DNA from 3 places in the Peribacillus sp. FSL P2-0133 genome. Region 1 is predicted to be linked to each of the others. Evidence: riboswitches for the same ligand, from Rfam matches in the RefSeq annotation. Region 1 holds a riboswitch; each other region holds the start of a gene.

Region 1 (4,741 bases):
TCCTTGAGATTTTTATGTTTTTTCGAATAAAGGCCCATAGGCGCAATGACAGTCGACCCGATGGCCTCTAATTTTAGATTTTGATCTTGAACGAATTCATCGAAGTAAGCGACCGTTTGGAATGAATTAGCATCAATTTCACCTTCACTTAAAGCAAGGTTCGGTTGGATATAATCATTGAAAGTGACCAGTTCGATATTAAGCCCTTCCTCTTTCGCTATGTCGACAATGTATTCCCATGTTCTTGTATCCCCGCTGCTGACACCGACTTTTACTGTTTTCACATCATCCGAACCGCCTGATGCACCTTCTTCTTTCCCGCATGCTGCAGACACGATGGCCAATGCCAATACTATGATCGTTAATAAGATTTTCTTCATTTCTCCTACCTCCTGTTATTTTTATCTTCTTCTGATTTTTCTTGAAACAAAATTCCCGGTGGATTGCAATAATTGAACGATGATCACGAGCGCCGCCACTGTGACGATCATCGTCATCGTATCAAACCTTTGATAACCGTAAGCCAAAGCTAAATCTCCGACCCCGCCTGCACCGACGGCACCTGCCATGGCCGTAGATCCAACAAGCCCGATTGTCGCTGTTGTAAATGTAAGGATCAACGAACTGAGTCCCTCGGGAATCAAAAAGCGATAAATGATTTGCCATGTCGTCGCCCCCATCGCCTGAGCTGCCTCGATGATCCCTTTGTCCACTTCCAACAGGGAGTTCTCCACAAGCCTGGCGATATAAGGAGCCGCGTAAAAGATTAGCGGAACAATGGCCGCATTCGTTCCGATTGCACTGCCTACAATCATTCTTGTAAACGGAATAAGTGCTACAAGCAAGATGATGAAAGGAACCGACCGCAATATATTGATGATCGGGTTCAATACATTAAAGACCCATTTATTCTCCAGGATGTGACCCTTTCTTGTAATGACAAGCAGGATACCGAGCGGAAGCCCAATCAATCCGGAAAATACCAATGAGATGGCTACCATATAAAGTGTGTCACCGAAAGCTGTCGACAGCTGATCTGCCGTTATTTCCATTCCCCAAAGCGTATTACCCATTTATCTGCACCTCCTGGACGAGAATCCCCTCATCTTTAATATATTGATAAGCCTTGTCCACCTCATTTTTGTTCCCGGTCACTTCGATGATCAAATTCCCGAAAGGCGTTTCCTGAATTTCAGAAATATTGGCTGATAAGACACTTAAATGAACATCATATTTCTTCGAGATGGTTGAAAGTAAAGGAGTACCCGAAGTAGTCCCAATAAAATTAATTTTCCAAATAATCGGGATATGGGACCCTATGCTTTTTAGGAAACTTTGTGGAATTTCGTCATGTATGACCGTTCTCACGAAGTTTTTTGCAATATCCGTTTGCGGCTTCGCAAACACTTCGAAAACCGAACCTTGTTCAACGACGCATCCGCCCTCCATGACCGCTACCTTATTGCAAATTTCCCTGATGACAGACATCTCATGAGTGATTAGCAGAATGGTAATATTGTATTCTTTATTGATTTTCTTTAAGAGCTGCAGAACAGCACTCGTTGTTTGTGGATCCAATGCCGATGTAGCTTCATCACACAATAAGATCGATGGATTTGTAGCCAATGCTCTCGCAATGCCGATCCGCTGCTTTTGACCGCCGGATAATTGTTCCGGATAACTCTTTGCTTTGCTTGATAAGCCAACGAACTCCAACAGCTCGCCTACCCGCTTTTTGATTTCTTTACCAGGGGTTCCCGATAAAATCAGCGGCATGGCGATATTATCAAAAACGGTCTTTGAGTTTAGCAAATTGAAATGCTGAAAGATCATCCCGATTTTTTTCTTTTCTGCCCGCAATTCCTTCGCGTTCAATTTGGTTAAATCCTTGCCCCCAACAATCACCGAACCATCTGAAGGATGTTCAAGCAAATTGACCAACCTGATCAACGTACTCTTCCCGGCCCCGCTATAACCGACTACACCGAATATATCCCCCTTTTCAACCGTCAAATTAATGCCCTTCAAAGCCTCGACAGTCTGTTTCTTTGTTTGATAAACCTTTTTGACATTTTGAAACTCAATCATCCAATCTCCCCCCATGCTGTTTATTTGTACGAATTCATTATCCAGAGAAGAGCTTTGCAAAGTTTCATAATGTTAGGGTTAAATTTTTGGAATTTACGAGTAAATGCACCAATAATCCAAATAACCATATACATTTTGAATAAACAAAAGAGGCCTCTTCCGTCATCAGACAGAAGAGGCCTCTTTTAGACATAAAAAAGAGTAAACTCTTAAATTAATTATCTAAGAAAAGCTCCTTCTTATCTTTCAAACTTTCGTCCGTTGGAATTAGCACAGTATTTTTACAAAAGTAAAAACCCGCTGCCGAGGTATCATAGGGCCAAGTCCCTCCACATCTCTTGATAAGAATTAACGTTATATTTAATTATGTCCTTCACTATATATTCTAATTTCTCTAAAGTCAACCATATTTTTTTCGTTCTAAACATTTTCATAGTATAGTGAATTGACGCTCTATAAATTATATTAATATAATTTTATTTCGTTTTTATAATGTTTTACTCATTCTCCATACAGGGTATTTTTCATTTTCTTCCCTTATCTTCATCATGCCTGATTTCGTATATAAACGAATCGCCCTTCCATTTTCCGGAGAAACCCTTAAATGATATTCGGATACATTAAATTGCCTGAAAAAGTTTTCTGCGTAGCGAACCAATTCCTTGCCAAGGCCTTTACTGCGGTAATCGGGAATAAGATAAAAAAGATTCACATAGCCAATCTCCGTTCCTTCATACTCACGAATTTGAAGTTCCATTTGTCCAATCGGTTCTTGGTCCTTTTCAATGATCACCTGTCCATCCGGAAATTTGCGGACCCGTTCTTTCATTCGTTGCAGATATGTATTTTCATCTCCAAAACCATCTTCAGATCCAAAACTTACAACATAGGAATCTTTCCTGAATTTAATGATAATATCTTTATCTTTGTCCGTATCAATGGTACGAAAGATCAACTTCATTCACCTCTATCATTTTAGTAAAATAGTTTTTAAGCAAGCAAACCTAATTTTACTTACGCATTTTTATGATATTTTTTTTCATAAATAATAGGCTTAACTGGGCCCTTTCGTTTTTGTGCCTTGATGAAAAAACATTTGCCACCTTCCATTCGTACATTTCCAGATTGAACTCCTTAAGGTATGTTCCTCTTTATCTTCATCAAAAATCCGGTACGTAGTTAACACGGTATCCTCAGACAATGGATGCATATCAAATTGACTTAGTGTCATTTTCACCGCTCCGGCTCCCTCTTGCCCCAAAAAATCGCTTTTAGACCATATGTTACCCGAACTGCCGAACTCAAGGAAATCATCTTTCAATAATAATGAAAGCTCTTCTGGTGATGTACGGACTTCAGTTTTTAACAATTTCTCCTCCAGCTCATACAGATGCTCTTTTAACAACGAAGATTCACTTTCCATTCATCTCGCCCTCCTTTTCCCTCCAAGTAACAAATTAGGAAAATGGTGTATAATTAATACGTCGATTTTCATACGGTGGTGATTCTATGATCCATGCTGTCAAAGATTTTTTATCCAGTTGCTTGCTGATTACCAGTTGGTTAATATTTGCGGTCAGCAGCATTTTTTTCTTTTTTTCGTTTTTAACCGTTTTTGCCATACCTATTTTCTTATTAATATTTTTAACTGGCTTACTTTGTTTCCATATTTCCAAGAAACTGGACTCACGACGGATTTCTAAGTGTTAAGAACAATTTATTCCACAATACTTGCGGTAATTCCTTTTTGACTGCCATTCGATGCGAACTATTCCTTACTAAAACCGAATAATAAGGGCCTCAAAAAAGATCATTCCGTCCTACATCACTCCCACAGCCCATCTGCATCATTGAGTCCATAAAAAAAGGAGCTGCAAATGGCAGCTCCTTTTTCTGTGCATTCGTTTGTTTCCCATCAGTGTTATCGTGATAGGGTACCTTGCAGACGATTCGTTTCGGCGATTACTTTTTCTTCATCGATCGTTAAGCAGCGCCTTTCTTTCACGACCATCTTGCCATCGATGTATACATCACATACATCATTTCCGCGTGCTGCATAAAGCAGGTGCGAATAGGCTTCACTCAACGGCTGCAGGTGTTCTTTGTCATAAGGGTAAATGGTGATAAAATCTGCTTTTTTACCAGCTTCCAGTGATCCTGTATGGCCCATGCCTATCGCTTCGGCTCCCATTCTTGTGGCCATGGCGAGTGCTGTTTGGGCAGGAAATTTAGTGGCATCCTTATAGATTCCTTTTTGCAGTAATGCAGCTGTCCTCATTTCTTCGAACATATCGAAGTTGTTATTGGAGGCGACGCCATCTGTTGCTACTCCCACTTTAATGCCTGCATCAAGAAGGCTGACGACATCGGCAATTCCAGATCCAAGCTTCAGGTTACTGATTGGGTTATGGGCAACGCGAACATCATGCTGTTTTAGTATCGCACGCTCTTCGTCATTGAGAACCACACCGTGTGCCATCACGGTAGGCTGGTCGAACAGACCTAGACGGCGAAGGTGCTCGACAGGACGGGATCCGTAACGTTTTTCGATGTCGAGGATTTCAAAGTCCGTTTCCGATACGTGGATGTGCACCATCAAATCATTCTCTTTTGCAATCCGCGCACTTTCCATGATTGCTTCAGGTGTGCAGGC
Region 2 (4,741 bases), 1.6 Mb from region 1:
AGACAAACATTGATATGACGATGGCATTGGCCAATGATGCGACGGAGCCGACGGAAAGGTCGAAGCCATCCACGGTCAGGGATATCGTAATGCCAATCGCAATGATGGTCACGATTGAAATGGAACGCAGGATGTTGATCAGATTATTCGTTTGAATGAAAGATGGATTGGACACGGCAAAAATTACAATCAGAATGATAATCGTCAATATTGTGCCGTATTTATAGAAAAAGTCGAATAGTTCCAGCTTTTTCTTCGCTTTCGCTGTCTGTGTAACAGGAATGGGTATGCTCATCCTATTTTCCTCCTGTTGAATAGAATAGTAGTTCTTCTTCATTCGTTTTGCTCGTTTCTAATTCGATGACAGTGCTCCCGTCATATAGCACATATGTCCGGTTGGTAATGCCAATGATTTCGGAAAGCTCGGATGATGCATAAATGATCGCTTTCCCATTCCTTGCAAGCTTTGCAATCAATTCGAATATATCCTTCTTGGCTCCAACATCGACCCCTTTCGTTGGTTCATCGAATATGTATACATCCGCATCGGCCATAAGCCATTTTCCGATGGCAACTTTTTGCTGGTTACCACCTGAAAGGTTTTCGACACTCACTTCTCCTGAAGGAGTTTTAATGCCGAGACTTACGATCATTTCCTTCGCCTTTTCCTTTTCCGCCTTACGATCCACGAAGCTGAACGTCTTGCAGAATTTGCCGAGACTGGCTGCGGTCAAGTTCGCCGAGACTGATTCCTGAACGAGGACCCCTTCTTTCCTGCGTTCCTCAGGTACAAGTGCCAGACCGCTTTTTACTGCTTCGTGCGGTGATTTCAAAGAAAGCTTTCGACCATTCAGGATTACTTCCCCCGCTGTGATCGAAGCATGACCGAAAAGGGTTTTACAGAGTTCCGTTTTTCCCGCCCCGACTAACCCTGCCAAGCCGATTATCTCGCCTGCTTTAATATTCAGACTGACATCCTTGACTTTCTCGGCATCTGACAATCCGTTAACTTCCAGAATGACGTCTCCGATCGAAGCATTGACTTCTGGAAACTGGTCATCCATGGCTTTACCGAGCATATTCTCTACCACTTCGTTACGGGTTATGTCCTCCTTCTTTCGACAAGTGACACGCTCCCCATTCCTCATGATCGTAATTTCCTCACAGATTTCAAAAATCTCAGGCAGACGATGTGAAATGAAAATGATTCCCACGCCTTTTTGCTTTAATTCAGTTACAATTCGAAAAAGCTCTGTCGTCTCCGTATGACTTAACGGAGCAGTTGGCTCATCGAGAATCAGGAATTTGCATTCTGTCGAAACGGCTCTTGCTATCAGGACCATCTGTTTTTCGGCCAAGGTAAGGTCTCTTACCAGCTTTTTCGAAGGGACACGAATTTTCATATCTTCAAGAATATAAGAGGCTTGTTTGTGCAGCTCTTTCCATTGGACCCTCTGTTTTTTCCCCATGTTTTGGACCATATCATTCAACATTACATTTTCCCCAACCGTTAAGTAAGGGATGAGGGCTGTATCCACTTCCTGATAAACAATTTGAATGCCTTGTTCCTGAGCCGCTTTTGGCGAGCGGATATCCCGCCTCATCCCATCAATAAAAATGTCACCTGAATAATGAACATGGGCTCCCGATAAAACTTTCATTAACGTCGATTTCCCTGCTCCGTTTGCACCGACCAATGCGTGGGCTGTCCCTGATTGTACGGAAAAATCAACTTCACTCAGCGCCTTCACCCCCGGAAATTCAATCGAAATCTTCTTCATTTCTAGTTGCGTGCCCATGTCCATTCCCCCTTATTGAACAGACACTCCCTTCTACTTGAAAGAGAGTGTCTCTTTTTACTTTTTATAATGATCCTTCAAAACTTTCATCCAATCTTCTTCAAATTCCGTAGATTCACCCCATCCATCGACAATACCAGACAGATTTGCCATGTTTACCGCTTCTTTTGAAGCTTGGACTTGCTTTTGTGAAATAAGTGAAGCCTCTAAGTCATAGGTTTGCGGCGTATCTTCGCCCGCCAATTTTTTAGCCAATATCCTCATATTAACTGCACCGATCAACTTGGGATCGACTGCTGCCGTGTAGGACCATGAGCTATCTGCCGATTGGATTTCCTGGAGATCTGCGTTAGATACATCAATTCCATATATCTTCACTTCATCTCGGCCCGCTTCTTTAATCGCCCGGGCTGCACCGATGGCAAAGGCATCCCATGTTGCGAAAATGGCATCCAATTTACCTTTAGGGTATTTATTCAGCATTGCGGCTACAGCATTTTGTGTCTGAACCGAAGTATCGGCAGATGCCACTCCGAATCTTTCGACTTCTTTAATCCCAGGATTTTCTTTTAGTTTTTCCTGATAGACTGCATTTCTTCTTACCATTGGTGGGAAACCATCCACCCAAAGATATGCAATTGCCGCTTCACCTTTCTGCTCTTTTATCAGTTTATCAAAAGCCAGTGTTGCCAACGCTTCATCATCCTGTGAAGTTAATGTCACACCATCTATTTTAGATAGATCGCTTATTGAATCGAACGTGACAACGCTTTTACCTGCATCAACCAACTTTTGAACGTCATTCACAGTTGCTGCATCATCACCATGGGAAATGATATAGCCGTCGTAATCTTCCTCCAATGCCTGCGCTATCGCATCATGAAATTTAGCCGTATCACCATTGGCTGTATATGTATCCACTTGGAATCCGAGTGCTTCTCCTTCTTCCTTCGCCCCCGCCAGGTATTGGGCCGTATGATCATCACCGCCAATTTTACGGATCACTTTGATCTTGGCTCCATCCCCATCTGCAAATCTTTCCGGTACATTTTCAAATGATACTTTTTCTTCTTTCTTCGATTCTGTGGAACTCTGCCCAGTAGAGCAACCCGTTAAAAGCAAAGCCGAAGCGATGGCTGAAATAAATATCCCTTTAATAGACCTTCTCATCTTGTTTCCCCTCCATGTTTTCTAATTAGTCTTATCAGTTAAGTCGGTGTAAATCCCAAAATAAAAACCTCTCTAATATAGAGAGGTTTAATCGGCTGTTTTGCAGACTTGTCCCTCTCTTATCTGTCAAAACATTTCTGTTTTGCAGGATTTAGCACCAATTCCTAATGGAACGGTTGCTGGGCATCTTAGGGCCAGTCCCTCCGCCACTCTTGATAAGAGATATATTGAGTTACGTTTTCGTAATTATCACTTTATAGGGATATAGTCGTAAAGTCAATAGATTTTTGAATATTTGAAATGTTCCCCGTTATTTTTTATTTTCTTTGAAGCTGGGCTAGACGCTTTTTCTCGATTTTTTCAAGCCTCTCCAACTGCCTTAATTTCACTTCGAACAAAGTGATCGGGTCACGGTAAACTTCCGGATTTTCTTTCATATGCTCCAATGCAGCCTGGAAGTCTTTTATCTCGGTCTGCGTTTGTTCAATCGTTTTTTGAAGTAAGGCAAATGAACTGCGATAGAAAAGTGCGATGTCCCGATCCAAAGATTTTTCAAACAATCCAAATTGGGTAAGGAAACGTTCCGTGATCATTTCCGCAACATCCAGGTAATCTTCACTTTCCAGATATTTCTTATAACGATTGTACATATTGGCTTTATTTTGCGGTATCGCCCCAAACAGCTTCCCTGCTCCTTTAAGCAGCAATTGTGATGGAGTCCTGCGCAAAAGGATATTAACGTTTTCGATGCGGATACTGCTTGTCATCCGATCGGCATCACGGCGCCAGTCATCCAATACCCTGAAGTCACCTGCAAGCGTAATCCGTTCTTCTTTGTATAATTCATTGAATCCGGCACTCATCTCATCCATAAACTGCTGGCTTTGTGAGAACTCCATTTGAGAACTGGCAATCCAGTCTTGAAGAGAACGGTAATATTGAGGCATGATCTTATCAGAAATGAAGTTTTGAATCCGCTCATTCATTTCTTGGTTTAACTGTACATGGACCTGACTGAAATCACTGCTTTCCGTTAATGATTTAGAGCAATCCCTCAGTAATTCAGGAATTTTAGAAGAAAGCTGATTTTTCACTTCATCCTTAAGCAGACGATACGACCTTATGATATTTTCACTTTTTTCTTTTTCCAAATCAGCCAGTTGATTGACCGCCCCATTCAGTTTGACTTCCATCTGTTCATTCCAAGAGATGGAATGCTCGCATTTCCGCTCATTGGCTGCCCGTTTTTCTAACAGATAAGATAAAGTTTTACGAATGAATGCTAGGATTTTTTCAGATCTTCTTTCCTTCCAATTATCCTCTTGATAATTCGATTGAAGGAAGGCTGAAAGGTCCTTCAATTGCTGCTTGCTATCATACAGTTTGGAGAAAGCGAATACTTTCGCATTCGGGAAATATGCATTCACTTTATCCCATGTTTCGTCTTCCATCCGGACTGCCACCTGATCACTGTATATCGTATCCATTTTATTTAACAAGAAATGAATCGGCAGTTTCGGAGCCATCATTTGAATTTCCAATAACAGATCCCGTTCGCTGCCGGTGAAAGGCGCCCGGGCGTCAAGAACGAACATCAGTCCATCACTGCCATGTAAATAGCCTTGGAAATCTGATTCCACGCTTTTTTCCCCATTGAACCCCGGTGTATCCAATAATCGCAGACCATTATTTCTTAGGTAGTCACTTATGATTGTCACATCAACAATAGTCCCACGCTGGCGGCGTGTTTCATCCAATTCAGTTAGCTCCAT
Region 3 (4,741 bases), 2.3 Mb from region 1:
GCTCTCCTTTATTACTTATCCCGTTCATCTCCCGCTTGCACTACATTCCCCCTATAAAAAGTCCGTCTTTTATAAGTAATCAAGAAAAACAACTTCCTGGATGGAAGTTGTTTGAGTGACAATTAGAAAACCCAGACAGTTAAACGGATAACATTCAAATATTTCCATTATCCCTGGCAATCAAAATATTTTCTTTTAATATCGATGTAACGATATGCTCTGAATCCCATTCATGCCCAGATATCTCGATAAGGGGATAGCGATTCGGTAAAACGACCTGCTGGATTTCATGAACGGTCAGCCCTTGAGAATGCAAGCGTAAAATTTCACCTTGGAGGTTTTCCAAATAATCCAGCTTTTTTCGAAACATGTCCTTCCCATCAGGGACATGCCCAGCATGGCAGCAAAACACTTCCCCAAAGTCATATTGAAGTAATCTTTTAATGGAATCGATGATGACCGGGACAGACTCTTCCCGTAAGACAAGCTTTGTTTTTGGTGTTACGAAAAGGTCTCCTGAAAAGAGCATGCCACTATTGTGATTCAAATACACCATATGGTCCTTTGCATGACCAGGGGTAAAAATCGGCTCCCACGTTTGGGTGCGGGAATGAATGGCCCTCCCTACCGGCTCAGCTTTAAAGGCGTCTCTCTTTCCCCAGAAATTTTTACGATATTCAGGATATACAGCATCCTTTGCACAAACCTCAACCGACATCGGATGAATGAAAAGCGGGACCTTTTTATGTTCCTGTATCCATGCAGCGCCCCCGGTATGGTCTTCATGATAGTGAGTCAGGGCCACTGAGTCGAAGTCTGCGGTCTCATAGAATGGAATAAGCTCTTCCAATAAAATCTGTGCGCCAGTATCTATCAATAGACCATCCGTTAAAAAGACATAAACACTCATCCCCGATTTGTTCCCGCCAGGAGTCCCGTTCACACAAACCACATCATTTATCGTGTTAATCTCTAACATTCAATTGCCTCCCCATCATTACACAAAAATAGTTTCATCTTCCTTTTTTTAACTTTACTATAATAAATGTATTACCACTTCACCTTTTTGACAAGGAAATTTTGGAATAATTAACCTGGACGTAAATGCTGGATTATTGCATAATAGCCCTTTTTTCACGAATCATTTTAACGGACCTTACTAAATTTTAATAACAAAAAATCATCCCAAAATTTCAGAAACGATTGACATTGTCGGATTTTACAAATAATATAGATTATATTAAAAAACTTGAAATATTCTAAAATAATAATTTACTTATCAAGAGTGACGGAGGGATCAGGCCCTGCGATGTCCGGCAACCGCCCTTAAGGAATGGTGCCACTTCCTGCAGAATGATTGCATTCTGAAAGATAAGACGAGATATAATTTCGCTGCCTCTTTCTGAATGATAGAGGCAGTTTTTTAATGTTTAAGGGGGAAAGCTCATGATTGAAATCCGTTCAGTCCGAAAGGAATACGTCTCGAAGAAAAACCGAGTTATCGGAGTGGATAACGTATCTTTAACCATTCAAACTGGAGAAGTGTATGGAATTGTCGGCTACAGTGGAGCTGGAAAAAGCTCATTACTCCGCTGCTTGAATTTGCTTGAACGTCCGACAGGTGGAAATATCATCATCGACGGCATTGATTTAACCTCTTTATCAAGTAAAGAGCTTCGTAAACAACGTCAAAAAATCGGAATGATATTCCAACACTTTTCACTGGTCAGCTCAAAAACTGTTTATGAAAATGTCGCTTTCGCCTTAAAGGCCGCGCATCGATCGAAGGATGCCATCAGGTTACGTGTATTGGAATTGTTGGAAATCGTAGGGCTCAGCGATAAGAAAGATGTCTATCCGGCGCAGCTTAGCGGTGGACAGAAGCAACGGGTAGGCATAGCCCGTGCCTTAGCAAATGATCCCACTGTACTATTATGTGATGAAGCGACTTCAGCCCTTGATCCAACAACTACAAAAGCGATTTTACAATTATTGAAAAAGATAAGCAGTAAGATTGGCATCACCATCGTGTTGATTACACATGAAATGGAAGTGGTCAAAGAACTATGCCACCGTGTCGCCGTCATGCAGGATGGCCGTGTAATTGAAGAAGGTTCCGTTTATGAAATATTTTCACAGCCTAAGCAGGAGTTAACGAAGCAATTCATTAGCAGTGTTCTGGATTTCGAACTCCCTCCGCACTTGATTGAAGAAAGTAAAGGTACGATCATTAAAATTCAATTCGAAGGGCAAACCGCCGGTGAGTCGATCCTTTCGGATACTCTCCAATCCCATTCAGTAAAGGGTAATATTTTACACGGTAAAATTGAGTATATCCAGGATGTCCCTTTAGGCATTTTAATCATCGAGTTATTAGGCGATGCCGCTCAAATTCATTCGGCATTGCAATATATAAAAAATCGTTCCAGTTCTGTGGAGGTGTTAAAACATGTCACTGCTTGATTCCATCGTCAATATTTTACCTGATCTTAATAAAGCCTTTCTTGAAACGATTTATATGGTCGGCGTTTCCCTTGCAGTAGCCCTGCTGATCGGTTTACCGCTTGGAGTATTGCTGTTTACGACAACAAGGAATTTATTTTTTGAGAATAGCATCGTGAATCGATCTCTAGGATTCGCAGTCAATATTGTACGTTCAATCCCGTTCATCATTCTCTTGGTCGCCCTCCTTCCTTTAACGGATCTTCTAACTGGATCGACGATAGGGCCAAGAGCGGCTTCTGTATCCCTGTCGGTGTCCGCAATACCTTTTTTTGCAAGAATCGTTGAAACGGCATTACGTGAAATAGACAGAGGAGTGATTGAAGCTGCAATTGCCGTAGGTGCCACTCCATGGATGATCATTAAGGATGTACTTCTTCCAGAGGCAAAACCGGGTATCATTCAAGGACTGACATTAACGACCATTTCGCTTATAGGTTACTCAGCAATGGCAGGGACAATCGGCGGTGGCGGAATTGGCGACCTGGCCATCCGGTACGGTTATTACCGTTATGACAATACAGTCATGATCACGACGATCGTCGTGCTGATCTGCCTTGTGCAAATCATTCAAATGGTTGGTGACAAGGCCTCATATATAGTTAACAAACGATAGGGATCAGTCATTTTTCAATGATTCAATACATTTCATTACTCAGGAGGAATTTCAAATGAAGAAAATAGCTTCGTTATTATCAGTCTGTGCACTTGCCCTTGGCTTGACAGCATGCGGGAGCGATGATGCATCCCCAAAAACTGAAGACAAAAAAGAATTGAAGATCGGGGCGACTACCGGTCCCTACGCCGATATGGTTAAAGAGGCCATCAAACCAGGTCTGGAAGATCTCGGTTACAAAATAGAGATCGTCGAATTCACCGACTATATCCAGCCGAATAAGTCCCTTGGCAACCATTCGATCGACGCCAACCTCTTCCAGCATAAAGTATACATGGATAACTTCGCTAAAGAAAATGATTTAAAGCTTTCCGACCTTATCATAGTTCCAACAGCACCAATGGGCATATATTCGAACAAGTATAAATCATTGAAAGAAATTAAAGACGGTACATCCCTTGCAGTGCCCAATGATCCGGTTAACCTCGCACGTGCACTTAAAGTGCTGGTGGATGAAGGGCTGATTGAAGTCGATCCAGATGTCGACCCTTTAAAAATATCTGAAAAGGATGTAACGAAAAATCCAAAAAACATCCAACTCAAACCATTGGAATCCGCTCAATTGCCTCGGGCAACAGACAGTGTTGACCTATCAGCGGTCCCTGGCAACTTCGCTCTTGCAGCGAAAATGGACCTCCAGGATGCCCTTGTTTTAGAAAAAATGCCGGATATGTATCGAAACGTTGTTACAGTGAATACAAAAGATGTAGACTCTCAATTTGCCAAGGATATTAAATCAGTAGTGGAATCCGACCAGTTCGAAAAAGTCATCGATGACAAATTTGCCGGATTCGGAAAACCAGACTGGATGAATTGATCAAAATAATCGAGGCCTACTTCCCATTTATTGGGAGCAGGCCTTTCATTAAGGAAAAAGTGGCGGCCGCCATGGAAAACCTTAAAATCCTTACAAACCACGCAAGCAGATCCACGGACTAAAAAAGCGATGGAGTTTTTAGTACATCGCTTTTTTAATTCCTTCAAGTTGTTCGTTTAAATCATCCTTTTCAGCAAGCACACTTAATGTGCCTTCAGTATTTCAATATAATAAAAAAAAGGTTTCAATCTACTGTCTGTTTCCATAATTCGAGGAGATCACTTTCATGCTGTCTGTGGATGCCTGCTTTTCTATCGGCAGATTCCGGACGGCCCTTTTCCCAATTCCATATATCTTCGAGAGTTTCTGATAGGGGACGGAATGTTAGTCCATTATTGATGGCTTTATTGTTATCGACAGCCAAAAACCCATTCAAAGGTTCCTTAGCTCCCGGTAAAGGGAATTCTTCTGGTATCCATAAAGGCATCTCTCCCCACGGCTCCACTTTATTGTCATCCAAAAATTTTTCAGATACCCATGTAAAGGCAGCATTACTTCCTGTTACCTTTTTGCAGCCTTCAAGTAATTGCCCCATATTTAGTGTGTAATCAGGTCCAACGGCATTATATGTACCTGTCATACTTTTTTCTATCATTTGGATGATCCATTGAGCTAAGTCCCTTGCATCGATGACTTGGATTGGACGTCCAGGGCGTCCCGGAGATAAAATTTCTCCCCCTTCTGCT

What was found. A riboswitch is a leader RNA that binds a small molecule or an ion and turns the genes downstream of it on or off. The one in region 1 is predicted to bind S-adenosylmethionine.
Region 2: it holds a riboswitch for S-adenosylmethionine, as region 1 does, so the genes downstream of both, MKY17_RS02655 (sugar ABC transporter substrate-binding protein) here and MKY17_RS22905 (methionine ABC transporter ATP-binding protein) in region 1, are expected to answer to the same signal.
Region 3: it holds a riboswitch for S-adenosylmethionine, as region 1 does, so the genes downstream of both, MKY17_RS05900 (methionine ABC transporter ATP-binding protein) here and MKY17_RS22905 (methionine ABC transporter ATP-binding protein) in region 1, are expected to answer to the same signal.

Annotation. Positions count from the first base shown of each region.
Region 1 covers NZ_CP150254.1:4,760,813-4,765,553, forward strand. The annotation lists gene MKY17_RS22895 (MetQ/NlpA family ABC transporter substrate-binding protein) at 1-380, opposite strand, end outside; gene MKY17_RS22900 (methionine ABC transporter permease) at 402-1,052, opposite strand; gene MKY17_RS22905 (methionine ABC transporter ATP-binding protein) at 1,066-2,088, opposite strand; SAM riboswitch class I at 2,325-2,436, opposite strand; gene MKY17_RS22910 (GNAT family N-acetyltransferase) at 2,576-3,043, opposite strand; gene MKY17_RS22915 (DUF4440 domain-containing protein) at 3,143-3,511, opposite strand; gene MKY17_RS22920 (hypothetical protein) at 3,546-3,764, opposite strand; gene MKY17_RS22925 (amidohydrolase family protein) at 4,010-4,741, opposite strand, start outside.
Region 2 covers NZ_CP150254.1:541,530-546,270, reverse strand. The annotation lists gene MKY17_RS02665 (ABC transporter permease) at 1-295, opposite strand, end outside; gene MKY17_RS02660 (sugar ABC transporter ATP-binding protein) at 297-1,799, opposite strand; gene MKY17_RS02655 (sugar ABC transporter substrate-binding protein) at 1,857-2,969, opposite strand; SAM riboswitch class I at 3,086-3,191, opposite strand; gene MKY17_RS02650 (GTPase domain-containing protein) at 3,287-4,741, opposite strand, start outside.
Region 3 covers NZ_CP150254.1:1,231,624-1,236,364, reverse strand. The annotation lists gene MKY17_RS05905 (MBL fold metallo-hydrolase) at 155-979, opposite strand; SAM riboswitch class I at 1,274-1,378, shown strand; gene MKY17_RS05900 (methionine ABC transporter ATP-binding protein) at 1,447-2,463, shown strand; gene MKY17_RS05895 (methionine ABC transporter permease) at 2,450-3,118, shown strand; gene MKY17_RS05890 (MetQ/NlpA family ABC transporter substrate-binding protein) at 3,174-3,995, shown strand; gene MKY17_RS05885 (NAD-dependent epimerase/dehydratase family protein) at 4,240-4,741, opposite strand, start outside.